Regions from separate parts of the Streptomyces sp. NPDC088794 genome, predicted to be linked through region 3. Evidence: riboswitches for the same ligand, from Rfam matches in the RefSeq annotation. Region 3 holds a riboswitch; each other region holds the start of a gene.
The links. A riboswitch is a leader RNA that binds a small molecule or an ion and turns the genes downstream of it on or off. The one in region 3 is predicted to bind cyclic di-AMP.
Positions count from the first base shown of each region.

Region 1: linked by a shared signal. The riboswitch ahead of ACIP6U_RS15015 (transglycosylase family protein) and the one ahead of ACIP6U_RS08090 (transglycosylase SLT domain-containing protein) in region 3 are both predicted to bind cyclic di-AMP.
Region 2: linked by a shared signal. The riboswitch ahead of ACIP6U_RS25610 (M23 family metallopeptidase) and the one ahead of ACIP6U_RS08090 (transglycosylase SLT domain-containing protein) in region 3 are both predicted to bind cyclic di-AMP.
Region 4: linked by a shared signal. The riboswitch ahead of ACIP6U_RS33915 (C40 family peptidase) and the one ahead of ACIP6U_RS08090 (transglycosylase SLT domain-containing protein) in region 3 are both predicted to bind cyclic di-AMP.

Region 1 covers NZ_JBIVKB010000004.1:547,921-553,313, forward strand. Annotated here, with positions in the region: gene ACIP6U_RS15010 (transglycosylase family protein) at 104-1,069, shown strand; cyclic di-AMP (ydaO/yuaA leader) riboswitch at 1,239-1,452, shown strand; gene ACIP6U_RS15015 (transglycosylase family protein) at 1,457-2,158, shown strand; gene eno (phosphopyruvate hydratase) at 2,446-3,732, shown strand; gene ACIP6U_RS15025 (septum formation initiator family protein) at 3,860-4,336, shown strand; gene ACIP6U_RS15030 (DUF501 domain-containing protein) at 4,360-4,965, shown strand; gene ACIP6U_RS15035 (exopolyphosphatase) at 4,962-5,393, shown strand, end outside.
Region 2 covers NZ_JBIVKB010000009.1:245,901-251,293, forward strand. Annotated here, with positions in the region: gene ACIP6U_RS25595 (GNAT family N-acetyltransferase) at 1-1,207, opposite strand, end outside; gene ACIP6U_RS25600 (HPr family phosphocarrier protein) at 1,390-1,671, shown strand; gene ACIP6U_RS25605 (GntR family transcriptional regulator) at 1,832-2,524, opposite strand; gene ACIP6U_RS25610 (M23 family metallopeptidase) at 2,713-3,489, opposite strand; cyclic di-AMP (ydaO/yuaA leader) riboswitch at 3,503-3,663, opposite strand; gene ACIP6U_RS25615 (M16 family metallopeptidase) at 3,877-5,265, opposite strand; gene ACIP6U_RS25620 (M16 family metallopeptidase) at 5,262-5,393, opposite strand, start outside.
Region 3 covers NZ_JBIVKB010000002.1:745,817-751,209, reverse strand. Annotated here, with positions in the region: gene ACIP6U_RS08105 (carbohydrate ABC transporter permease) at 1-94, shown strand, start outside; gene ACIP6U_RS08100 (LacI family DNA-binding transcriptional regulator) at 91-1,101, shown strand; gene ACIP6U_RS08095 (HAD family hydrolase) at 1,214-2,020, shown strand; gene ACIP6U_RS08090 (transglycosylase SLT domain-containing protein) at 2,179-2,661, opposite strand; cyclic di-AMP (ydaO/yuaA leader) riboswitch at 2,665-2,868, opposite strand; gene ACIP6U_RS08085 (CocE/NonD family hydrolase) at 3,100-5,094, opposite strand; gene ACIP6U_RS08080 (peptide MFS transporter) at 5,123-5,393, opposite strand, start outside.
Region 4 covers NZ_JBIVKB010000014.1:159,756-165,148, forward strand. Annotated here, with positions in the region: gene bioB (biotin synthase BioB) at 1-357, opposite strand, end outside; gene ACIP6U_RS33895 (8-amino-7-oxononanoate synthase) at 504-1,640, shown strand; gene ACIP6U_RS33900 (DUF397 domain-containing protein) at 1,705-1,932, opposite strand; gene ACIP6U_RS33905 (helix-turn-helix domain-containing protein) at 1,942-2,802, opposite strand; gene ACIP6U_RS33910 (ATP-binding protein) at 3,016-3,474, shown strand; gene ACIP6U_RS33915 (C40 family peptidase) at 3,537-4,010, opposite strand; cyclic di-AMP (ydaO/yuaA leader) riboswitch at 4,014-4,212, opposite strand; gene ACIP6U_RS33920 (hypothetical protein) at 4,563-4,871, opposite strand; gene ACIP6U_RS33925 (ATP-dependent Clp protease proteolytic subunit) at 4,879-5,393, opposite strand, start outside.

The sequences.
Region 1 (5,393 bases), on a different contig from region 3:
TAACTTGTGACAAGCAATGGACTGCCTATACGTTCACCGTTCAAGTGCGGTGCCCAGCACCACGCGTCGCACTCGTCACCGCTCTCTTCTGAAAGGCCCCCGCATGCTCTCCGGGAACGGTCGTCACCGTCGCCCCCGCCAGGCTCCGGCCCTCCTCGTCGCGGCCGGCGTGACGGGCTCCGCCATCGCCATCCCGCTTCTCGGCGCGGTGAGCGCCAGCGCTGCCGACGGCACCACCTGGGACAAGGTGGCGAACTGCGAGACCGGCGGCTCCTGGAGCCAGAACGACGGGACCGGTTTCTACGGCGGGCTCAAGCTCTCGCAGGACGACTGGGAGCAGTACGGCGGTCTCGACTACGCCTCGCGCCCCGACCTGGCCAGCCGCAACCAGCAGATAGCCGTCGCCGAGAAGATCCTGGACGACCAGGGTGTGGGCGCGTTCCACACCTGCGGGCTGACCACGGGGCTGTCGAAGGACGACGGGTCGGCCGACATCGACACCGGGATCCTGGACGACTCGTCCGACTCCTCCTCGGACTCCTCGGACGGTTCCGGCTCCACCGGCCTGTCCAACACGCCCGGTGGTACGTCCGACGACTCGTCCTCGACGGACTCGTCCACATCACCGTCGGCCTCGCCTGACTCTTCGTCCGATTCCTCGACCAACCCTGACGAATCGGACGAGTACCTCTCGCCCTCCGACTCCCCGTCCGAGCCGACCGCGAGCGGGTCACAGGGAAGCGACAGCTCGTCGACAGATCGGGCGAAGGGTGACGACTCGGACAAGTCCGAGCAGGCCGCGGGCTCTTGGAGTCTGGTCGACACCGGCGCGGTCGGCTCCGGCAGGCATCGTGGCGCCAGTGCCGACGAGAACACGGTCGCCAGTGACACCGAAGGGTCCGCGCAGGGGTCGTACACCGTCCATGGCGGTGACACTCTCGCCTCCATCGCCGACTCCCTTGGCCTGGACGGCGGGTGGCGCGCGCTCTACGCCGAGAACAAGCAGGCCATCGGTGCCGACCCGAACGACATCGCGGCCGGTCAGACCCTGAAGCTTCCTGGCGAATAGGGGCGGACAGGGGCTGAACGGGGCGAAAAGCGACGGGAGTTAACGACGGTCTTCGGACTGAATGTCCGGTTTGGTGAAAGTGTGGGATGACTCTCAGATGCCCTGATCGTCTTTGAGTTTCCGCGGAATCCGTGTCTACGGTCATCACCGTTCGTCAACACGGACCCCGAATGCCGCAACGCCGAATCCTGCCAGCGGCCGTAGGGAACAGTCGTCGCTTCACAGCGCCGTAGGCAGGAGCGGGGGACCCAGGTAAGTGCCGGGCCCGGCAGACAGTGCCGGAACCGGCTTGGGGTGAAGTCGTGCGCCGAGAGGCGCGCGGCCGGGCAACTCACACGGCCCGAACCCGACAGCTCACCTCGCAGGCGTCGGTGAGGGGATCTCCGCATGCTGTTTTCCAGCAAGGGCAAGCACCGTCGTCCGTCCAAGGCCACCCGCGTCGCCACGCTCGCCGGCGTGACCGGTGTCGCCATCGCCGCCCCGCTCATGGCGGCCGGCAACGCCTCCGCCGCCACCGCGTCCGAGTGGGACGCGGTCGCCAGCTGCGAGTCCGGCGGCAACTGGTCCATCAACACCGGCAACGGTTACTACGGCGGTCTGCAGTTCTCCGCCTCCACGTGGGCCGCCTACGGCGGTACCCAGTACGCGTCGCAGGCCAACCAGGCCAGCAAGGCGCAGCAGATCACCGTCGCCGAGAAGGTGCTGGCCTCCCAGGGCAAGGGTGCCTGGCCGGTCTGCGGCACGGGCCTGTCCGGTGCCGCGTACAACGGCGGCAGCTCGTCGAGCTCCTCCAGCTCCTCGAACTCGTCCAGCTCTTCGAGCGGTGGCACCAGCAGCCGTTCGAACGACTCGACCAGCACCTCGCGCTCCGCCGACCGTCCGGCCGCGAAGAAGACCGTCACCACCCCGACCGGCAAGAAGGTCAAGAAGGGCGACGGCGAGTACAAGGTCGTCAAGGGCGACACCCTCAGCACGATCGCCGAGAAGCACAAGGTCAAGGGCGGCTGGGAGAAGCTGTTCAAGCTGAACAAGGACATCGTCGAGGACGCGGACCTGATCTACCCGGGTCAGCAGCTGCACCTCAAGTGACAGAGACCTGGTAGCCGAACCACAGCGGCCTGACAGACGTGTCCCCCACCATGGAGGTCACGTGAGGGCCTCCCCCGTCCCCACGGGCTCCCCGCTCCGGTGCGTGTTCCCCCGTACGCACCGGGGCGGGGTTCTTTTTGCCCGTCTGCTTTGTTCCGTTCGGAAACAATTTACTCTCGGTTCTGTCCAAGGGGCGGCCCATCGGCTGGCTGTTCGTCCCGGGACGGTTAGGCTCGGTCCCGCAGAGCCATCGCGGCCCGCGTAGCCGCGTCACATTGAAGAAGGAGATGCTCGTGCCGTCCATCGACGTCGTCGTAGCCCGGGAAATCCTGGACTCCCGAGGCAACCCCACGGTCGAGGTCGAGGTCGGCCTCGACGACGGCAGCACGGGTCGTGCCGCCGTCCCCTCCGGCGCCTCCACGGGTGCCTTCGAGGCCATCGAGCTGCGTGACGGTGACCCCAACCGCTACCAGGGCAAGGGTGTCGAGAAGGCCGTCCTCGCCGTCATCGAGCAGATCGGCCCGGAGCTGGTCGGCTACGACGCCACCGAGCAGCGCCTGATCGACCAGGCGATGTTCGACCTGGACGCCACCGACAACAAGGGCTCGCTCGGCGCCAACGCCATCCTCGGCGTCTCCCTCGCCGTCGCGCACGCCGCCTCCGAGGCCTCCGACCTCCCCCTCTTCCGCTACCTGGGCGGCCCGAACGCGCACCTGCTGCCCGTTCCGATGATGAACATCCTGAACGGCGGGTCGCACGCCGACTCGAACGTCGACATCCAGGAGTTCATGATCGCCCCGATCGGCGCGGAGTCCTTCTCCGAGGCGCTGCGCTGGGGCGCCGAGGTCTACCACACCCTCAAGAAGGTCCTGAAGAGCAAGGGCCTGTCCACCGGCCTCGGCGACGAGGGCGGCTTCGCCCCGAACCTGGACTCCAACCGCGCCGCCCTCGACCTCATCCTCGAGGCCATCAAGCAGGCCGGTTACGTCCCCGGCGAGCAGATCGCGCTCGCGCTCGACGTCGCCGCGTCCGAGTTCTACAAGGACGGCAAGTACGAGTTCGAGGGCAAGTCCCGCTCGGCCGCCGAGATGACCGAGTACTACGAGGAGCTCGTGGCGGCCTACCCGCTCGTCTCCGTCGAGGACCCGCTGTACGAGGACGACTGGGCCGGCTGGAAGGTCCTCACCGACCGCCTCGGCGACAAGGTGCAGATCGTCGGCGACGACCTGTTCGTCACCAACCCGGAGCGTCTGGCCCGCGGCATCGAGGACGGCGCGGCCAACGCGCTGCTCGTCAAGGTGAACCAGATCGGCTCGCTCACCGAGACCCTGGACGCCGTCGAGCTGGCCCAGCGCAACGGCTTCAAGTGCATGATGTCCCACCGCTCCGGCGAGACCGAGGACGTCACCATCGCCGACCTCGCCGTCGCCACCAACTGCGGCCAGATCAAGACCGGCGCCCCGGCCCGCTCCGAGCGCGTCGCCAAGTACAACCAGCTGCTGCGCATCGAGGAGATCCTCGACGACGCGGCGGTGTACGCGGGCCGCTCCGCGTTCCCGCGCTTCAAGGGCTGAGCCGTACAGCCAAGGGCAAGGGCTGCGCCGTACAGGGTCAAGCCCGAGCCAGTCGTACGTACGTCCCCGTACTCGGTCCCGTACCGTGTGCGGGGACGTACGCGCGTGTGAAAGGGGAGGCGGAGACATGGCCGTCAAGGACCGGGACCGTTTCTCCACCACCACCCGGATCCGGCTGCTCGGCGAGCAGACCGCCGCGCGGGTCTACCGCTCGCAGACCAAGCGCCAGGCCCGCCGCTCCCGGCTCACCGGCCGCGCGGCCCTGCTCGCGCTCGTCGTCTGCACGCTGGTGGTGGCGCTCGCCTACCCGATAAGGCAGTACGTCTCCCAGCGCGCCGAGGTCGCCGATCTGCAACGGCAGAGGCAGCAGGCCAAGGAGCGGGTCGAGCAGCTGCGCGACCTCAAGGCGCGCTGGCAGGACGACGCGTACGCCGAGCAGCAGATCCGGCAGCGGCTGCACTACGTCATGCCCGGGGAGACCGGTTACGTCGTGATCGACCCGGACCTGACCAAGCAGTCGCGCGCCGACCTGGGGGCGGCCGACCGCCCCTGGTACTCGAACGTCTGGGACGGGGTCGACAAGTCCGACGCCTCCGACCAGTGACCTGACCAGAGAGACATTCCGCAGTGGAAACCCCTCCGCCGACCACCCCGCGCACCGAGCCCACCGACGCGGACGTGGCGGCCTTCGAGCAGCAGCTCGGCCGCCCGCCGCGCGGGCTGCGCGCCATCGCCCACCGTTGCCCGTGCGGTCAGCCCGACGTGGTGGAGACGGCCCCCCGCCTCCCCGACGGCACGCCCTTCCCGACGACGTACTACCTGACGTGCCCGCGCGCCGCCTCGGCGATCGGCACGCTGGAGGCGAACGGCGTCATGAAGGAGATGACGGCCCGTCTGGAGACGGACCCGGAACTGGCCGCCGCGTACCGCGCCGCCCACGAGGACTACATCGCCCGCCGCGACGCCATCGAGGTCCTGGAGGGCTTCCCGAGCGCGGGCGGCATGCCGGACCGGGTGAAGTGCCTGCACGTACTGGTGGGGCACTCCCTGGCCGCGGGGCCGGGCGTGAACCCGCTGGGGGACGAGGCGATCGCGATGCTGCCGGAGTGGTGGCGTAAGGGTCCGTGTGTGACCGTGCCCGGGCCGCCGACGGGCGAGGGCTGGCAGACGGAGACGAGCGAGGACGGCACGGGGTACTTCGCGTTCAAGCCCGTCGAGGAGGGTGACCGGTGACCCGCGTCGCCGCCATCGACTGCGGTACGAACTCCATCCGGCTCCTCGTCGCGGACGTGAACCCCGCGACCGGTGAACTGGTCGACCTGGACCGGCGCATGACCATCGTGCGGCTCGGCCAGGGCGTCGACCGCACCGGACGGCTCGCCCCCGAGGCACTGGAGCGCACCTTCGCGGCCTGCCGTGACTACGCGGCGATCATCAAGGAGCACGGCGCCGACCGACTGCGGTTCGTGGCGACGTCGGCCACGCGGGACGCCGCCAACCGGGACGACTTCGTGCGCGGGGTCCTCGACATCCTCGGCGTCGAGCCCGAAGTGGTCTCCGGCGACCAGGAGGCGGCGCTCTCCTTCACGGGCGCGACCGCGGAACTCGCCGGCCGCGACGACCTCGCCAAGCCCTACCTGGTCGTGGACATCGGCGGCGGC
Region 2 (5,393 bases), on a different contig from region 3:
GGTTGCCCGCCGAGACGAAGGTGGAGACGCCGGTGACCCCGGTGACGCCGCCGCCGCGTCGGTGCAGGCGGGAGAGGAGGGCGATGCCGATGGCACCGGACTGGGCGAACAGGCCGATGCGGCCGGGGCGGGGCAGCTCGGGGGCGAGGGAGGCGTTGAGCCGTACCTCCTGCGCGGTGTTGATGACCCCGAAGGCGTTCGGTCCGATGATGCGCATGCCGTACGTGCGCGCGTGGCGGACGAGTTCGCGCTGGCGGTCGCGTCCCTCGGGACCGCTCTCGGCGTATCCGGCGGAGACGACGACCAGTCCCTGTACGCCGTGTTCGCCGCACTCGGTGACGATCTCGGGGACGTGGTCGGCCGGCACGGCGACGACCGCGAGGTCGACGGGTCCGTCGATGTCCCGCACCGAGCGGTGGGCGGCGATCCCGTCGAGCTCCTTGAGGTCGTCGGGGAAGGCCTTGTTCACCGCGTACAGCCGCCCGGTGTACCCGGCGTCCTTGATGTTGTCGAGGATGCTGCGTCCCACTCCCCCGGGCGTGCGGCCGGCGCCGATGACGGCGACCGAGCCGGGCACCAGCAGCCGTCGCACCGACCGTGCCTCGGCGCGCTGTTCACGCGCGCGTTGGACCGCGAGCGAGCGGTCGGTGGGCTCCAGGTCGAACTCCAGGCGGACGACACCGTCCTCGAAGCTGCGCTTCTGGGTGTAGCCGGCGTCCATGAAGACTTTGATCATCTTGTTGTTGGCGGGCAGCACCTCGGCGGCGAAGCGGCGGATGCCGCGCTCGCGGGCGACGGCGGCGATGTGTTCGAGGAGCGCGGAGGCGACACCGCGTCCTTGGTGGGCGTCCTGGACGAGGAAGGCGACCTCGGCCTCGTCGGCCGGAGCGGACGCGGGCGTGCCCTCGGGACCAATGCGGTCATAGCGTACGGTGGCGATGAACTCGCCGCCGATCGTGGCCGCGAGCCCCACCCGGTCCACAAAGTCGTGGTGCGTGAAGCGGTGGACGTCCTTCGCGGACAGCCGCGGGTAGGGCGCGAAGAAGCGGTAGTACTTCGACTCGTCCGACACCTGCTCGTAGAAGCTGACCAGGCGGTCCGCGTCGTCGACGGTGATGGGGCGGACGCGCGCGGTGCCACCGTCGCGCAGCACGACGTCGGCTTCCCAGTGGGCGGGGTACTCGTGCCGGTCCGACGAGGTCTGCATGGGCCCCAGCGTACGGCTCGCGTATGACAACGGCGCGAGGCAGTCTGTGGGGAACACGCCTGTCCGCCGGGGACGGTGGAAGGGTGTGCGTCGGGCCGAGGCCGCGGCCCGACGGCACGCTATGGAAAACTGGTCTAGACAACATGGTCTAGACAACCTGAGACACTGAAGGGCAGCATCACATGGCTGAGCGCCGCGTCAACGTCGGCTGGGCCGAGGGCCTCCACGCCCGCCCCGCTTCCATCTTCGTCCGAGCCGCCACGGCCACAGGCGTCCCGGTGACGATCGCCAAGTCCGACGGCAACCCCGTCAACGCGGCCTCCATGCTCGCGGTTCTGGGCCTGGGCGCCCAGGGCGGCGAGGAGATCGTCCTCGCTTCCGGGGCCGAGGGCGCGGACGCCGCGCTCGACCGGCTGGCGAAGCTGGTCGCCGAGGGGCTCGAGGAGCTTCCCGAGACCGTCTGAAAATCGAATTGAGGGATACGGCACGCGTCACTTCGACGACACCGTCCCACAACTCCGAAGGGCTCGCCCGAATTACCGGGCGAGCCCTTCGAATTTCCCGAGTTCGGGCAGCAGAAATAATCCCCCTGGAATTACCTTCTCTTTGTATACGGCGCCCGTGTTAATGCCGCACACCCGACATGTTTACGGGATGTTGCGAGTTCCTCACACGCTCCGCGCGCTCCCCGGTGCCGAAGCGCAGCCGGTGCGCGCCCGTCGAGTGCTCGGTGTGCAGGGCGGTGATCGCCCGCGCGCGCTCGGCGTCCCCGCGCGCCACGGCGTCGACGATCGCGCCGTGCTCCGCCCAGGACTCCACGGGGTTGGCCGGCGCCTCCACGGCGTACATCCAGGCGATCTTGTGACGCAGCTGGGTCAGCGTCGAGGTCAGCGCGTGGCTGCCGGAGGCCTGGGCGAGCGTCTCGTGGAACCAGCCCCCCAGGGAGCGCAGATCCTCACTGTTGCCCCTCCTGGCCCGCTCCTGGCCCAGCCTGACCAGGCCGCGCAGCACCTTGAGGTGGGCCTCCGTGCGCCGCTGGGCGGCCCTGGAGGCTCCGAGCGGCTCCAGCAGCATGCGCATCTCCAGCAGGTCGGCGGCCTCCTGCTCGGTCGGTTCCGCGACGCACGCGCCCGCGTGCCGCCGGGTCACCACGAAGCCCTCCGCCTCCAGCGTGCGCAGGGCCTCACGGACGGGGACGCGCGAGACGCCGTAGCGTCGCGCCAGCAGTTCCTCGGTGAGCCGGCCGCCGCGCTCGTAGACACCGGCGACGATGTCGTCCCGGATGGCCGTGCACACCGAGTGCGCCGGAATACGCATGTCCGACCTCCGTCTTAATCCCCGTGAAACGTCGCCGGTTGACGTGTGTTCAGTGACTCTATTGCAATCGGCTGGAATTTCCGACGGGGGACCGGAATCGATGGATATTTTTTGGACAGAGAGCGGACAGAAAGACCGAAAGCCCCGGCTCGGAGAGCCGGGGCTGAAGAAGATCTCGCGGTCCGTCGTCAGACGTTCACGCCATGCGAACGAAGGTAGGCGACGGGGTCGATGTCCGATCCGTACTCGGGGGTCGTGCGGGCCTCGAAGTGGAGATGCGGACCGGTGACGTTGCCGGTCGCGCCGGAGAGGCCTATCTGCCGGCCCGGGGTGACCGTCTGGCCCACCGAGACCCCGATGGACGACAGGTGACCGTACTGGGTGTAGGTCCCGTCGTTCATCTTGATCACTATCTGGTTGCCGTAGGAGCCGCCCCAGCCGGTCTCCACGACCGTGCCGGAGCCGACCGCGTGGACGGTCGTGCCGCTGGCCGCGTGGAAGTCGATGCCGGTGTGGCTGCCGGAGGACCACAGCGAGCCGCCGCTCTTGTAACCCGTCGAGACGTACGAGTTCGAGATCGGCGCGACGAAGGTGTTGAGGCGCTTGCGCTCGGCGGCCCGGGCGGCGCGCTCCTTCGCCTCGCGTTCCTCCTTGGCCCGCGCGGCGGCCTTCTTGCGTGCCGCCTCCGCCGCCGCCTTCTTGAGGGCGGCCTCCTCGGCCGCCTCCTTCTGGGCGTCGGCCTGGGCGTCGATCTTGGCGGCGATCGTGTCGCCGATGGTGATGACGGGGGTGAAACCGGTCTGCTCGACGGCGCTCTCGGCGGAGTTGTCCGCGGCGAGTGCCGGAGCTGCCAGGGTGCCGACGACGCCGGTGGTGGCGAGTGCCGCGACGCCCGCCGCGCGGGCGGTGGTGCGCTTCATGCGGCTGGGACGACGGTGCTTCCCGGTGGCGCAGGTGAACGCCATGTACTGGGTGGTCCTTTCCTTCCTTCTCGCCTACCGGGTTAGCTGACGGGTTCGGAGCAGGAAGGTCTCCTACGGACCCCCTCGCGCAGCGCGCGGGCGTCCGATTCACCCCAGGGACATTGGGTCCCCGGCTCCCCTGGCTCGCGCCGGACGGGGACTCGGCGATGACTGTCCGGTGCCGCGGATGCGGCGCGGTGCCTGACGGACAGCCCGGATGACGCTAAACGGGACAACTTTCAATCCCCAAACGGATCACGGCTTTTGTAGCGCATGCCACAGGGCAGACAGGCAACCTCTCCCTCAATTCGGACATACGGGGGCCCTGGTGACGCATCCGTCACCAGGGCCCCTGCGCGCGCGTGGCGCCCGCTCCGCCTCCGCCCGGCCCTACTCGGCCGGGACGACGGTGACTTCGCCGATCCCGAGAGCCTCCACGGGCTCCTTGATCTGCGCCGCGTCACCGACCAGGACGGTCACCAGACGGTCCACCGGGAAGGCGCTCACGGCGGCCGCGGTGGCCTCCACGGTGCCGGTCGCGGCGAGCTGCCGGTACAGCGTCGCCTGGTAGTCGTCGGGCAGGTTCTGCTCGACCTGGTCGGCCAGCGTGCTCGCGACGGCCGCCGCGGTCTCGTACTTCAGCGGCGCCACGCCCACCAGGTTCTGCACGGCGACATCGCGCTCGGCATCGGTCAGACCGCCCTCGGCGAGCGTGCGCAGCACCGTCCACAGGTCCTGCAGCGCCGGGCCGGTGTTCGGGGTGTCGAAGGAGCCGCTGATGGCGAGCATCGCGGCCCCGGTGCCGTCCGGGGCGGACCGCAGGACCTGCCCGAACGCCCGAACGCCGTAGGTGTAGCCCTTCTCCTCGCGCAGGACGCGGTCGAGGCGGGAGGTGAGGGTGCCGCCCAGGCAGTAGGTGCCGAGCACCTGCGCGGGCCACACGCGGTCGTGCCGGTCGGGGCCGACGCGGCCGATGAGCAGCTGCGTCTGCACGGCGCCCGGGCGGTCCACGATGATCACGCGCCCGGTGTCGTCGGCGGTCACCGGCGGCACGGGACGCGGCTCGGCCGAGGAGCCGGTCCAGGAGCCGAGGGTGTCGCCCAGCAGCTCGTCGAGGTCGATGCCGGTGAGGTCACCGACGACCACGGCGGTCGCGGTCGCGGGACGGACGTGCTTCTCGTAGAAGGCGCGTACGGCCGCCGAGTCGATGTTCTCGACGGTCTCCTGGGTGCCCTGGCGCGGGCGCGACATGCGCGAGCCGGCCGGGAAGAGCTCCTTGGAGAGCTCCTTCGCCGCACGCCGGGAGGGGTTGGCCAGCTCGTGCGGGATCTCGTCGAGGCGGTTGGTGACCAGGCGCTCGATCTCGCTGTCCGCGAACGCGGGCGCCCTGAGGGCGTCGGCCAGCAGACCGAGGGCCTTGGTCAGGCGCGAGGCGGGCACTTCGAGGCTGATCCGGACGCCGGGGTGGTCGGCGTGCGCGTCGAGCGTCGCGCCGCAGCGCTCCAGTTCGGCCGCGAACTCCTCGGCGGAGTGCTTGTCGGTGCCCTCGGAGAAGGCCCGCGCCATGATCGTGCCGACGCCGTCCAGGCCGGCCGGTTCGGCCTCCAGGGGCGCCGCCAGGAGAACCTCCACGGCGACGACCTGCTGGCCGGGACGCTGGCAGCGCAGGACGGTCAGGCCGTTGTCGAGCGTCCCGCGCTCGGGGGCCGGGAACGCCCACGGCCTGGCCTCGCCGGCCGGGGGCTGCGGGTGGAATTCCATCGCGGCGAGCTCGGTCACTTGGCCGCCTCCTCGTTCTCGGTGGGCTCGGCGGACTCGGCGTGCTCGGCGTGCTCGGCGTGCTCGGCGTGCTCGGCGTGCTCGGCGTGCTCGGCGTGCTCGGCGGCGACGGGCTCGTAGACGAGCAC
Region 3 (5,393 bases):
CTGTTTCCTCGCGATCCTGCCGCTGATCGCGCTCTTCCTGGTGAACCAGCGCTTCTGGTCCCTCGACCTGCTCAGCGGCTCGGTCAAGGCGTGAGGCGCAAACCGCCCACCATCCACGACGTGGCCCGGGAGGCAGGGGTCTCCCGGGGGACCGTCTCCCGGTTCCTGAACGGGGGCCACTACGTCTCGCCGGCCGCGCGCGGCGCGGTGGAGTCGGCGATCAGGAAGACGGGGTACGTCGTCAACCGGCATGCCCGCAGCCTGAGTACGGGCCGGTCGGACTCGGTGGCGTTCCTCCTGACCGAGCCGCAGGAGAAGTTCTTCGAGGACCCCAACTTCAATGTGCTGCTGCGGGGTTGCACCGAGCACCTGGCCCGGCACGACATCCCGCTGCTGCTGATGCTGGCCTCGTCCGAGGACGACCGTCGCCGGCTGACCCGGTACATCACATCGGGCCATGTCGACGGCGTCCTGCTCGTCTCCAACCACGGCGGAGACCCGGTCGCCGCCGAACTCCGCGACGCGTGCATCCCGTTGGTGGCCTGCGGCAAGCCGGTCGGCATCGGTTCCAAGGTCAGCTACGTGGCGGCGGCCGACCGCGAGGGCGCCCAGGAGATGGTGCGCCATCTCATCGCGCGCGGCCGACGCCGTATCGGCATGGTCACCGGACCGCTCGACACGGCGGGCGGCCCCGACCGGCTGGCCGGCTACCGCGACGTCCTCACCGAGGCGGGCCTGCCCTACGACCCGGCGCTCGTCGTCGAGGGCGACTACCGCCGCACCGGCGGCGAGGAGGCGGCCCGCCGGCTCCTCAGCCAGGCCCCGGACATGGACGCGGTGTTCGTGGCCTCCGACCTGATGGCCCTCGGGGTCGTCAACACCCTTCAGCAGTCCGGCCGTTCGGTCCCCGATGACATCGCTGTCGGGGGCTTCGACGACTCGGCCGCGGCCACCGCGGGCACCCCGGCCCTCACCACCATGCGCCAGCCCTACGACCGCATCAGCGCCGAGATGGTCCGCATGCTGCTCGCGCAGATCGCCGGGGAGGACACGGCGGGGGTGCTGCTGCCGACCGAGTTGGTGATCCGCGAGTCGGCGTGAGCGCGGCGCGAGTGGCGTGCGCGGAGCACCGTCCGCCCCTCAACGCATATGTAGGCAGCAACCGTCCGGTTCGCGTCGAGTTAGCCGGGCTTTCCATCCGTATTCTCTGATCATGGCCGCACCCCTCGCATATTCACTCATCGCCACGGACCTGGACGGCACCCTGCTCCGGGGCGACGACACCCTCTCCGACCGGTCTCTCGCCGCGCTCGCGCGGGCGGTCGGCGCCGGGGCCCGCCATCTCGTCGTGACCGGACGGCCGGCCCCGAGAGTGCGCCCGCTCCTCGACGACCTGGGCAGCAAGGGGCTCGCGGTGTGCGGGCAGGGCGCGCAGGTGTACGACGCCGGCGCGGACCGGCTGCTCTGGTCGGTCACGCTGGACCGGGAGTTGGCCGAGACCGCGCTCGGCAAGATCGAGGCGGAGGTCGGGCAGGTGTACGCGGCCGTGGACCAGGACGGCGTGGACGGACTCACCCTCATCGAGCCCGGCTACCTCATGCCGCACCCCACGCTGCCCGCCGTCCGGGTCGGCCGACGCGACGACCTGTGGCACGAACCGATCAGCAAGGTGCTGCTGCGCCACCCCGACCTGTCCGACGACGAGTTGGCGACAACCGCCCGCACCGTGGTCGGTTCACTGGCCACCGTCACCATGTCGGGACCCGGCACCGTCGAACTCCAGCCATGCGGAGTCACGAAGGCGACGGGCCTGGCTCTGGCCGCCCGTCACCTGGGCCTGGGCCCGCACGAGACGATCGCCTTCGGCGACATGCCCAACGACATCCCCATGTTCGACTGGGCCGCCCACGGAGTGGCCATGGCCAACGCCCACCCCGAACTCAAGGCGGTGGCGGACGAGGTGACGACATCGAATGAGGAAGACGGCATCGCCGTAGTCCTGGAACGACTGTTCAGCTGAGCGCAGCGAGGCCGAACGCCCCCAAGGCCCGAAGGGCCTCAGGGGCGCGGGGCTGTGTCAATTTGCGGCTCCGCCGCGTGGGCGCGACCAGCCACGACGGCGCCGCAGCCGCAAACGAACACATCGCGGCACTACCCATCGCGACCGATCCGACGGAGTCAGTACGCCCCGTACACGTTGTCGATGGAGCCGTACACCGCCGCCGCGTAGTTGCACGCCGCCGTGATGTTCGCGACCGGGTCGTAGGGGTCGAACGACGTGCCGGCCACGTGGTACGCGGCGAAGGTCGGGTCGATCACCTGGAGCAGGCCCTTGGACGGGGTGCCGGCCGCGGCGTTGGAGTCCCAGTTGTTGATGGCGTACTGGTTGCCGGACGACTCACGGATCACGTTGCGGTAGATGCCGTCGTACGTGCCCGGGATCCCGTTCTGCGCCATGACCTGGAGCGAGGCGCGGATCCAGCCGTCGAGGGTGTTGGAGTACCCCAGCGACGCGGCGGTCACCGTCGACGAGGGAGCCGCGGACGCGCTGGTCGCGCCGATGACGGGGAGGGCGAGCACCGCGGCCCCCGTGCCGAGCACGGCGAGCTTGCGGACGAGGCGGGAGTTGCGGCTGCGACGGTGCTGAGCGGATGCAGGCATGACGAGGTTCCTCTCCGTCGCCTGCGAGGTGAGCTGTCGGGTTCGGGCTGGGAGGTGCCCGGCCACGCCCTTGCGGACGTGACTTAACCCCGAGCCGTCCCGGTCGTGCTGACCGGTCCGGCGACTTACCTGGGTCCCCCGCTCCTGCCGTGCGGTGAGTTCGTGACTGGGATGCCGGGCGGCGGCAGGATTCGGCGTTCCACCCGACAGGGCGGGAACGTATGCGAGAGCACATGTCCGGAACAAGTACCGGATTCACGCATCAACCCTATTGACCTTGGTCTGAGGCCTATGAGGCGCTTGATCCTTTGCGCCTGCCAAGGGTCAACTGGCAAGCGGCGAAAGGCGAAACGCCGACATGTCGGGGCACAGGCCGCGCACAGATTCGCGTGACCCAAGTCACGGCAGGATGAAGAACGGCAAAACGGGCATTCATCCTCAACTGGCAGTTCTCGGAACCCTCTTCTCCCAGGTCCGGTGAAAGATCACCTCGCCGCCCTCGGTGCAGATCACCTCATTCGACGTAATAAAGTCCGTTTCGTCGCAAGTAATCTCCGGCCGGGTGCGCACGGTGGTGTCCCAGGCCTGCTCCGGCCGGTGCAGCCGGATCGACCAGTCGGATCGGGCGCGCGCCGACAACGGATCCGTCTCGTCGATCGTGTACGTCTCCAGCGCGTCCTCGGTGAACTCCAGGCCGTCCGGATACACGCGGGTGCCGCCGTACCGGGGATCCACCTCCAGCCGCCACTCACCCTTCGCGACATCGCGCACGACCAGCCGCTCGGGCCGCGACTCGTCCAGCGTGGCCGGGTGGTTGACCCCGAGCGGCTCGGCCTCCTCGGGCTCCTCGAAGCGAATGCCGTCCGTCGACTCCCGCTCCCGCACCGGGAGTTCGAGCGCGCTGCCCTCCGGGTCCATCGTGAAGCCGGCCGCCGACTCCGGCTGGGGCCAGATCCACGGCCAGTACGCCGAGGACACCGCGAGCCGGATGCGATGCCCGGCCGGAATGGCGTACCCGATGCCGTTCAGCTCGAAGGTCACGTCCTCCACCGCGCCCGGCGTCCAGGGCACCGCCCGCTCCCGCCCGAACCGCGCCGACAGGTTCAGCGCCCCCCGGGTGACCAGCGTCGACGAACCGTCCGGCGCCACATCGCACAGCCGGGCGATCACCTGCCCCCGCGCCACCTCCGAGGTCAGCCGCAACCGCACCCTCGGCCGCCCCAGCACCCAGGTCTCCGCCGGCACCTCGAACTCGAAGCACGCCGAGCGCGCGTCCTCGTCCCGCTGGTCCGGCGGCAGATCGGCGTCGTTCCCGAAGGGGAAGAACCGGCCCGCGTCCACACCGGTGTGCATGGGCGACCGGACGATCGCGGGCGCGCCCCGCAGCCCGTACGTCGTCGTCTTGACGTGCGGCGAGGGCCAGGCCGGCTCGCCGACCCAACGGCCGGGCAGGGTGTCGTAGACCGTGGCCGGCGGGTGCGAGTCGCTGACGTAGGAGCGCAGCAGGGGGTCGGCCATGACGCCGGTGTCCTTGCCCTTGAGCCAGTGGTCCCACCAGCGCAGGGTCTCCTGGAGGAAGCCGATCGCCGGTCCCGGCGGCAGGCCTCGGTCCGGGTACTGGTGGGACCACGGGCCGATCAGCCCGCGTACCCGGTCCGCCGGGAGGTGCTCGACGAGCCGCAGCACGGTGTCGCGGTACGGGTCGTGCCAGCCGCCCACCGCCAGGACGGCCGCGTCGATCGCGCCGTAGTCCTCGCAGACGCTGCCGTGCCGCCAGTAGTCGTCCCGGGTCTGGTGGGCCAGCCAGGTGTGGATGAAGGGGTCGACCGCTTCCAGGCGCTTGAGCCACATGTCCCGCCATTCCTCGCCCACATGGAGCGGGTCCGGCGGGCGGGAGACGAAGGCGAGCATGGTCGCCGCCCACGCGTGCATGTCGACGGCGAGGACGGAACCACCCATGTAGTGCACGTCGTTGTCATAACGGTCGTCCGTCGAGCAGACGGTGACGACCGCCTTGAGCGGCTCGGGCGCGAGGGCCGCGAGCTGGAGGGAGTTGAAGCCGCCCCAGGAGATGCCGAACATGCCCACCTTGCCGTCGCACCAGGGCTGCGCGGCAAGCCAGTTGACCACCTCGACCCCGTCGGCCAGCTCGGTCGCCGAGTACTCGTCACTGGGCATGCCCTCGCTGTTGCCGTGCCCGCGCACGTCGACCCGGACGGAGGCGTAGCCGTGCCCGGCGTACCAGGGGTGCCGCTGGGCGTCGCGGGGCGCGGTCCAGTCGGTCAGGCGGTACGGCAGGTACTCGAGGAGCGCGGGTACGGGCTCCTCGGTGAGCGGTCGCCATACGCGGGCGTACAACCGCGTTCCGTCGGGCAGCCGGACACGGAGGTCCTCGTGGGTCGTCTCGTAAGGGAAGGACGTTCGGATGCGCATGAGCGTGACCCCTGTGGCTGCGTGGGCTTCAGTGGACCGGGTGCATCGTGCGGCGCAGCCAGGGCGCCGCGGCGATCACCGCGAGGCCCGCGGCCACCGCGATCGCGCCGTTGACGCCGAAGTAGGCCGGCTTGGAGACGTCGTCGTAGAGCTTCACCGTCTGGGCCTGGATGCCGTTGGCGAGCGCGAGGGACAGGAACCAGAGGGACATGGTCTGGCTGGAGAAGGCGGCCGGGGCGAGCTTGGTGGTGGCGGACATGCCGGAGGTCTCCAGGAGGATGTCGCCGAGGCCGAGCAGC
Region 4 (5,393 bases), on a different contig from region 3:
GTCGGTCGGTCCGCGCCCGGACGCCACCAGGCAGACCCGCTTGGCGCCCCCCGCCAGACCGGCCGCCGCCGCCTTCGACGCCTCGTCCGGCTTGATCCAGGTGTACTTCAGGATCTCGGCCTTGGAGCCGAGCCGCTGGGAGCAGTAGGAGCAGTCCTCGGGACACAGTCCGGACTTCAAGTTGACGAGGTAGTTGAGCTTCACCCGGCGGCCGAACCAGTGCCTGCGCACCTTGCCGGCCGCGGCCACCACATCGAGCACATCGTCGTCGGAAGTGGCGAGGACGGCGAGAGCCTCCTCGCGGGTCGGCAGCTCGCGCCGAAGCCCCTTGTCCACCAGCGTGTTCAGCAGGTCCATGAGAGCCGATCCTGTCCTACGGAGCAGCTTCCGGCCAAGGAGAGTTCGCACAACGAAGGGACTTCGTCGTGTGTGTATTGCCACATCATGGGCTGCGGGACCTGCGGTTAGTGTCTGTCCACTGCCTACAAAAGCCCGGAGGAGCCATGGCGTTCGGCTGGATCGACGAGCAGGCGCTGCTGCGCCGCCGGGCCGGGCTCGTACGGACCCTGCGCCCGCGCCCGGCCGACTCCCCGCTCCTCGACCTCGCGAGCAACGACTACCTGGGTCTCGCGCACCACCCCGAGGTCGCCGAAGGCGCCGCGCGGGCGGCGCACACCTGGGGCGGCGGCTCGACCGGCTCGCGGCTCGTCACCGGGACGACGGAGCTGCACACGGAGCTGGAGCGCGAGCTGGCCGACTTCTGCGGCTTCGAGGCGGCGCTGGTCTTCTCCTCGGGGTACGCGGCCAACCTCGCCGCGGTCACGACCCTGGCCCCGCACGGCTCGCTGATCGTCTCCGACGCGGGCAACCACGCCTCCCTCATCGACGGCTGCCGGCTGGCCCGTGGCACCACGCAGGTGGTCCCGCACACCGACCCGGAGGCCGTGCGCAAGGCGCTGCGCACCCATGAGGGGCAGGAGGGCTCGGCGGTCGTCGTGTCCGACACGGTGTTCTCGGTCGACGGCGACGCGGCCCCGCTCGCGGCGCTCGCCGGGGTGTGCCGGGAGCACGGCGCGGGGCTGCTGGTCGACGACGCGCACGGGCTGGGCGTCCTCGGGGACGGCGGACGCGGCGCCCCGCACGCGGCGGGGCTCGCGGGCGCCGACGACGTGGTCGTGACGGTCACGCTGTCCAAGTCGCTGGGCAGCCAGGGCGGAGCCGTCCTCGGTCCCGCGCGGGTGATCGACCATCTGGTCAACGCGGCCCGTACGTTCATCTTCGACACGGGTCTGGCCCCCGCGGCGGCGGGCGCCGCCCTGGCGGCCCTGGGGCTGCTGCGCCGGGAACCGGAGCGGGCGGCACGCGCGCGTACGGTCGCGGCCGAACTGCACGCACGCCTGACCGCCGCGGGGCACGAGGCGGTACGCCCCGACGCCGCGGTGGTCTCCGTGCGCGCGCCGTCCCCGGAGGGGGCCTTGCGGTGGGCGGCCGACTGCCGTGCCGCGGGGCTCGTCGTGGGGTGTTTCCGGCCCCCCTCCGTGCCCGACGGCATCTCACGGCTCAGGCTGACGGCCCGTGCGGACCTCTCCGAGGCGCAGATCGAACGCGCTGTGGGTGTGATCGGCGAAACGCGACCATGAGTCGGCGTGACACGGCCGTGCGCCGCCGGATACGGAACTGATCAGGTCCGGGACACGGAACCGATCAGAGGTCGAACGCGGCCGTGAAGCCCGCCCAGCTCTCGGGGGAGAAGAGCAGGACGGGTCCTGACGCGTCCTTGGAGTCGCGCACGGCGAGCAGCCCCGCCCAGGGGCCGGAGCGCGACAGCGCCGTCTCGACGCAGTTGTTGGCTCCCGTGCTGTAGCTGCTGCGCAGCCACCGCACACCGTGCGGATCGGTACTGGAAGGAACGTTCCGAGGCAGTGCTGACATGGTGCCTCCTTACGCGCCGTCACCTATCGCGGCGATGTAATCCAACGAGTCCTCGGGTGAAAGGGCATAGATCTGAAGGGTGTTGAAGGCCTCGATGTAGGCCTGGAGGTCTTCTTTCCGTTCGAGGTAGAGGCTACTCGTCAAGTGGTCGAGAACAACCACGTCCAGATCAGAAGTGCTCGAAAATGAGAAGACAACGAAAGGTCCGGTGACGCCGACATGCGCCCCGGCGGTGAACGGCAGTACCTGAAGCCGCACTTGGGGCAGGCGAGCCGCCTCGATGAGGCGGGCCAGCTGGCGTGACATGACGTCAGGGCCGCCGATCTCCCGGCGCAGCACCGCCTCGTCCAGGATCGCGCTGAGTTTCAGCGGCGGATTCGAACGCAGGACGTCCTGTCGAGCGAGCCTCACCTCGACCAGCGCGTCGAGGCGTTCATCGTCCAGACCTCCGACCGCCGCCCTGGTCACCGCCCGCGCGTACTCGGGCGTCTGCAACAGTCCGGGCACCACCGAGGTCTCCAGCGTCCGCATCGCGCTCGCCTGGGACTCCAGGCTGATGAAGTCGCGGTACGTCGTCGGCAGCACCCCGCGGTAGGCGTGCCACCAGTGGTGCCGGCCGCCGCCCTCGTCGGAGCCCGCCAGCATCTGGAGCATCTCCCGCAACTGCGGATCCGAGACGCCGTAGGCATCCAGCAGTAACCGCACATCGGCCGGTTTCACACCGCTGGCGCCGGTCTCGATCCGGCTCACCTTCGACTGATGCCAGCCCACCATCCGGGCCGCCTCACCACTGGTGAGCCCCGACCCGGTGCGCAACGAACGCAGTTCGGCGCCCAGCTTCCGGCGGCGCACCGCGGGTCCGTGCTGCATGGGTCACTCCTTACTCCTTCCGGGCCGCCCAAATACGGTCTCCCGTCGTAGAGTTCACCGCTTTGAGCGACAGATATATGCATATCTTGGTGGATCGCCACCCGTGACCGGCGCGGTAATGGCAGTCTGGCGACGAAGCACCAGTCCGGGACCGTACTCGAACCATCCGCTCTGTGTCGGACCCCGGTCCCGCGGGAAAGGGACGACGTCGCCATGGCAGACCACCTGGAAGCATCCGTCACTCTGCCGAGCGAACCCGCCTCGGTCGCCACGGCCCGCGGTTATGTGGTCTCGACGTTGGCGGAGTGGGGTCTGCCGTCCGACACCGAGGTGGCCGACACCGTCCGGCTCATCGTCTCCGAACTGGCCACCAACGCCGTACAGCACACCTTCGGCCAGTCACCCACCTTCACGGTGGACATCGTGCTGGACCGTGACGAACACCTGCGCATCGGGGTGACCGACAGCCACCCCCGGTTTCCCAAACGCCTGCCGGCCGCTGTCCAACAGGACAACGGCCGGGGCATGGTGATCATTCGGTGGCTGGCCGCGGAGCGCGGCGGCCGGCTGCGGGTGCGGGCCACTCCGGAAGGCGGCAAGACGGTCTCCATCGAACTTCCGTGGACCGTACCGGCGCGGCCGGTCACGACCGCGGGACAGCAGGAGCCGTAGAGCCTGTGTCGTGCCCCGCGAGGGCGACGGCGTGTCAGGGCGCCGTCGCCCCCGCGGGAGAGTCAGCTGACCCGGCCGTACCAGACGCTCTTCGTCCAGATCTTCTGCAGCCGTACCACGTCCCCGGTCTTCGGGGCGTGCCAGATCTTTCCCTTCCCGGCGTAGATGCCGACGTGGTAGACGCTGGAGCCCGAGTGGAAGAACACGAGGTCCCCGGCCTTGCGGCCCTTGGCCGAGATGTGGTGGGTCTTGTTGTACTGCTGGGCCGCCGTGCGGGGAAGCTTCTTGCCCGCCTTCTTGAACGAGTACAGCGTGAGCCCTGAGCAGTCGAAGCGGCGTGGTCCGGTGGCGCCGTACTTGTACGGGGAGCCCTTCTTGGAAGCCGCGATGTGAAGTGCCTTGGTCGCAGGTGTCGCGGCCGCGGCGTCGGATGCGACACCGGGGATCACGACGGAGCCGCCCACTGCGGCGATGGTGAGAGCGGAGGCCGTACTGGCCCGGGCCATCAGCGACGGGACACGATTGAGCGCAGACATGCGCAACCCTTCGTCAGCCGCCTGTGAAGGATGACCTGTCGGATTCGGGCTGACAAAGTTGCCCGGCCGCTGACGCGGCTTCACCCCAAGGGCTGCTCGACCCGGTCATGGCGTGACCGTCCCGGCGACCCGTCGTGCTTGGGTCCTCCACTCCTACCGATGCAATCCTGTCGACCTGTCATCCGGGCGGCGGTAGGACTCGGCGTCCGCCCGGATCGCCCCGCCGCTGCGGCGGGGTCTTGTCGTCAGACAGGGATCTTGACCTATGAATGTCCGAAAAGCCCAACGGAATCGGGGATTTGTGGGGTTACTCACCACTCACCCGTTCGGGTGGACACCCCCGTGTTCGAGCCGGTGTCCAGGGGTGCGCAGCCCCTCGGACCAGCACAGGAACGCCTCATGCGGCCCTCGCATCACGCGCGTTGCGCAACCTTGACGGTCGCCAAGAAGTAGCCGCAACTCCGCCGAACGGGGGTACCTCATTTGGTCCGTTTCGCCCCCGGTCCGGACGTCCCGACCGCACGGCGGACATCCGAACCGGCCACGCCTGCGTCAACTGGCGGAGCTCGGCGGCAGAGTGAGCCGCGCCGTGCGGCGCTCGCCGCCCAGCACCCGCAGCGCCCGCGCCAAGGTGGGGGCGTGCACCTCGGCCTCGCCCCGCTGGTGCATCAGCGCCAGCGCGTCCCGTAGTTCCGCCGCCTTGGAGACCAGCGCCTGCGCGGCCCGCAGTCCGCGGTAGGTGTCCCCGTCCCGCGCCGGGTTGATCCGGCCGAGCAGGTCGACCACGTCGAGATAACGGTCGATCAACTCGCCCTCGGCGCGCGTCAACGCGGGCAGCGGCGGCAGCTCGGGTGGGAGCACCGGCGGCTCACCTCCCCGCGGGCGGGGTGAGCGTGGTCTTGCGGGTGGAGACGATCCGGTCCACCAGGCCGTACTCCAACGCCCCCTGCGCGTCCAGGATGTTGTCCCGCTCGATGTCCTCGTGCACCTGCTCCGCCGAGCGGCCGGTGTGCCGCACCAGCAACTCCTCCAGCAGGTCGCGGGTCCGCATCAACTCCTCGGCCTGGATGGCCAGATCGCTCGCCTGTCCCTCGACCGGCCCGGAGAACGAGGGCTGATGGAGGACCACCCGCGCTCCCGGCAGCGCGAGCCGCTTGCCCGGCGTGCCCGCGGCCAGCAACACCGCGGCGGAGGAGCCGGCCTGGCCCAGGCAGATGGTCTCCACGTCACAGGTGACGAACCGCATCGTGTCGTAGATCGCCGACATCGCGGTGAACGAGCCGCCGGGGGAGTTGATGTACAGCGAGATGTCCCGGTCCGGGTCCTGGTACTCGAGGTGCATGAACTGCGCCATCACGTCGTTCGCCGAGACGTCGTCGACCG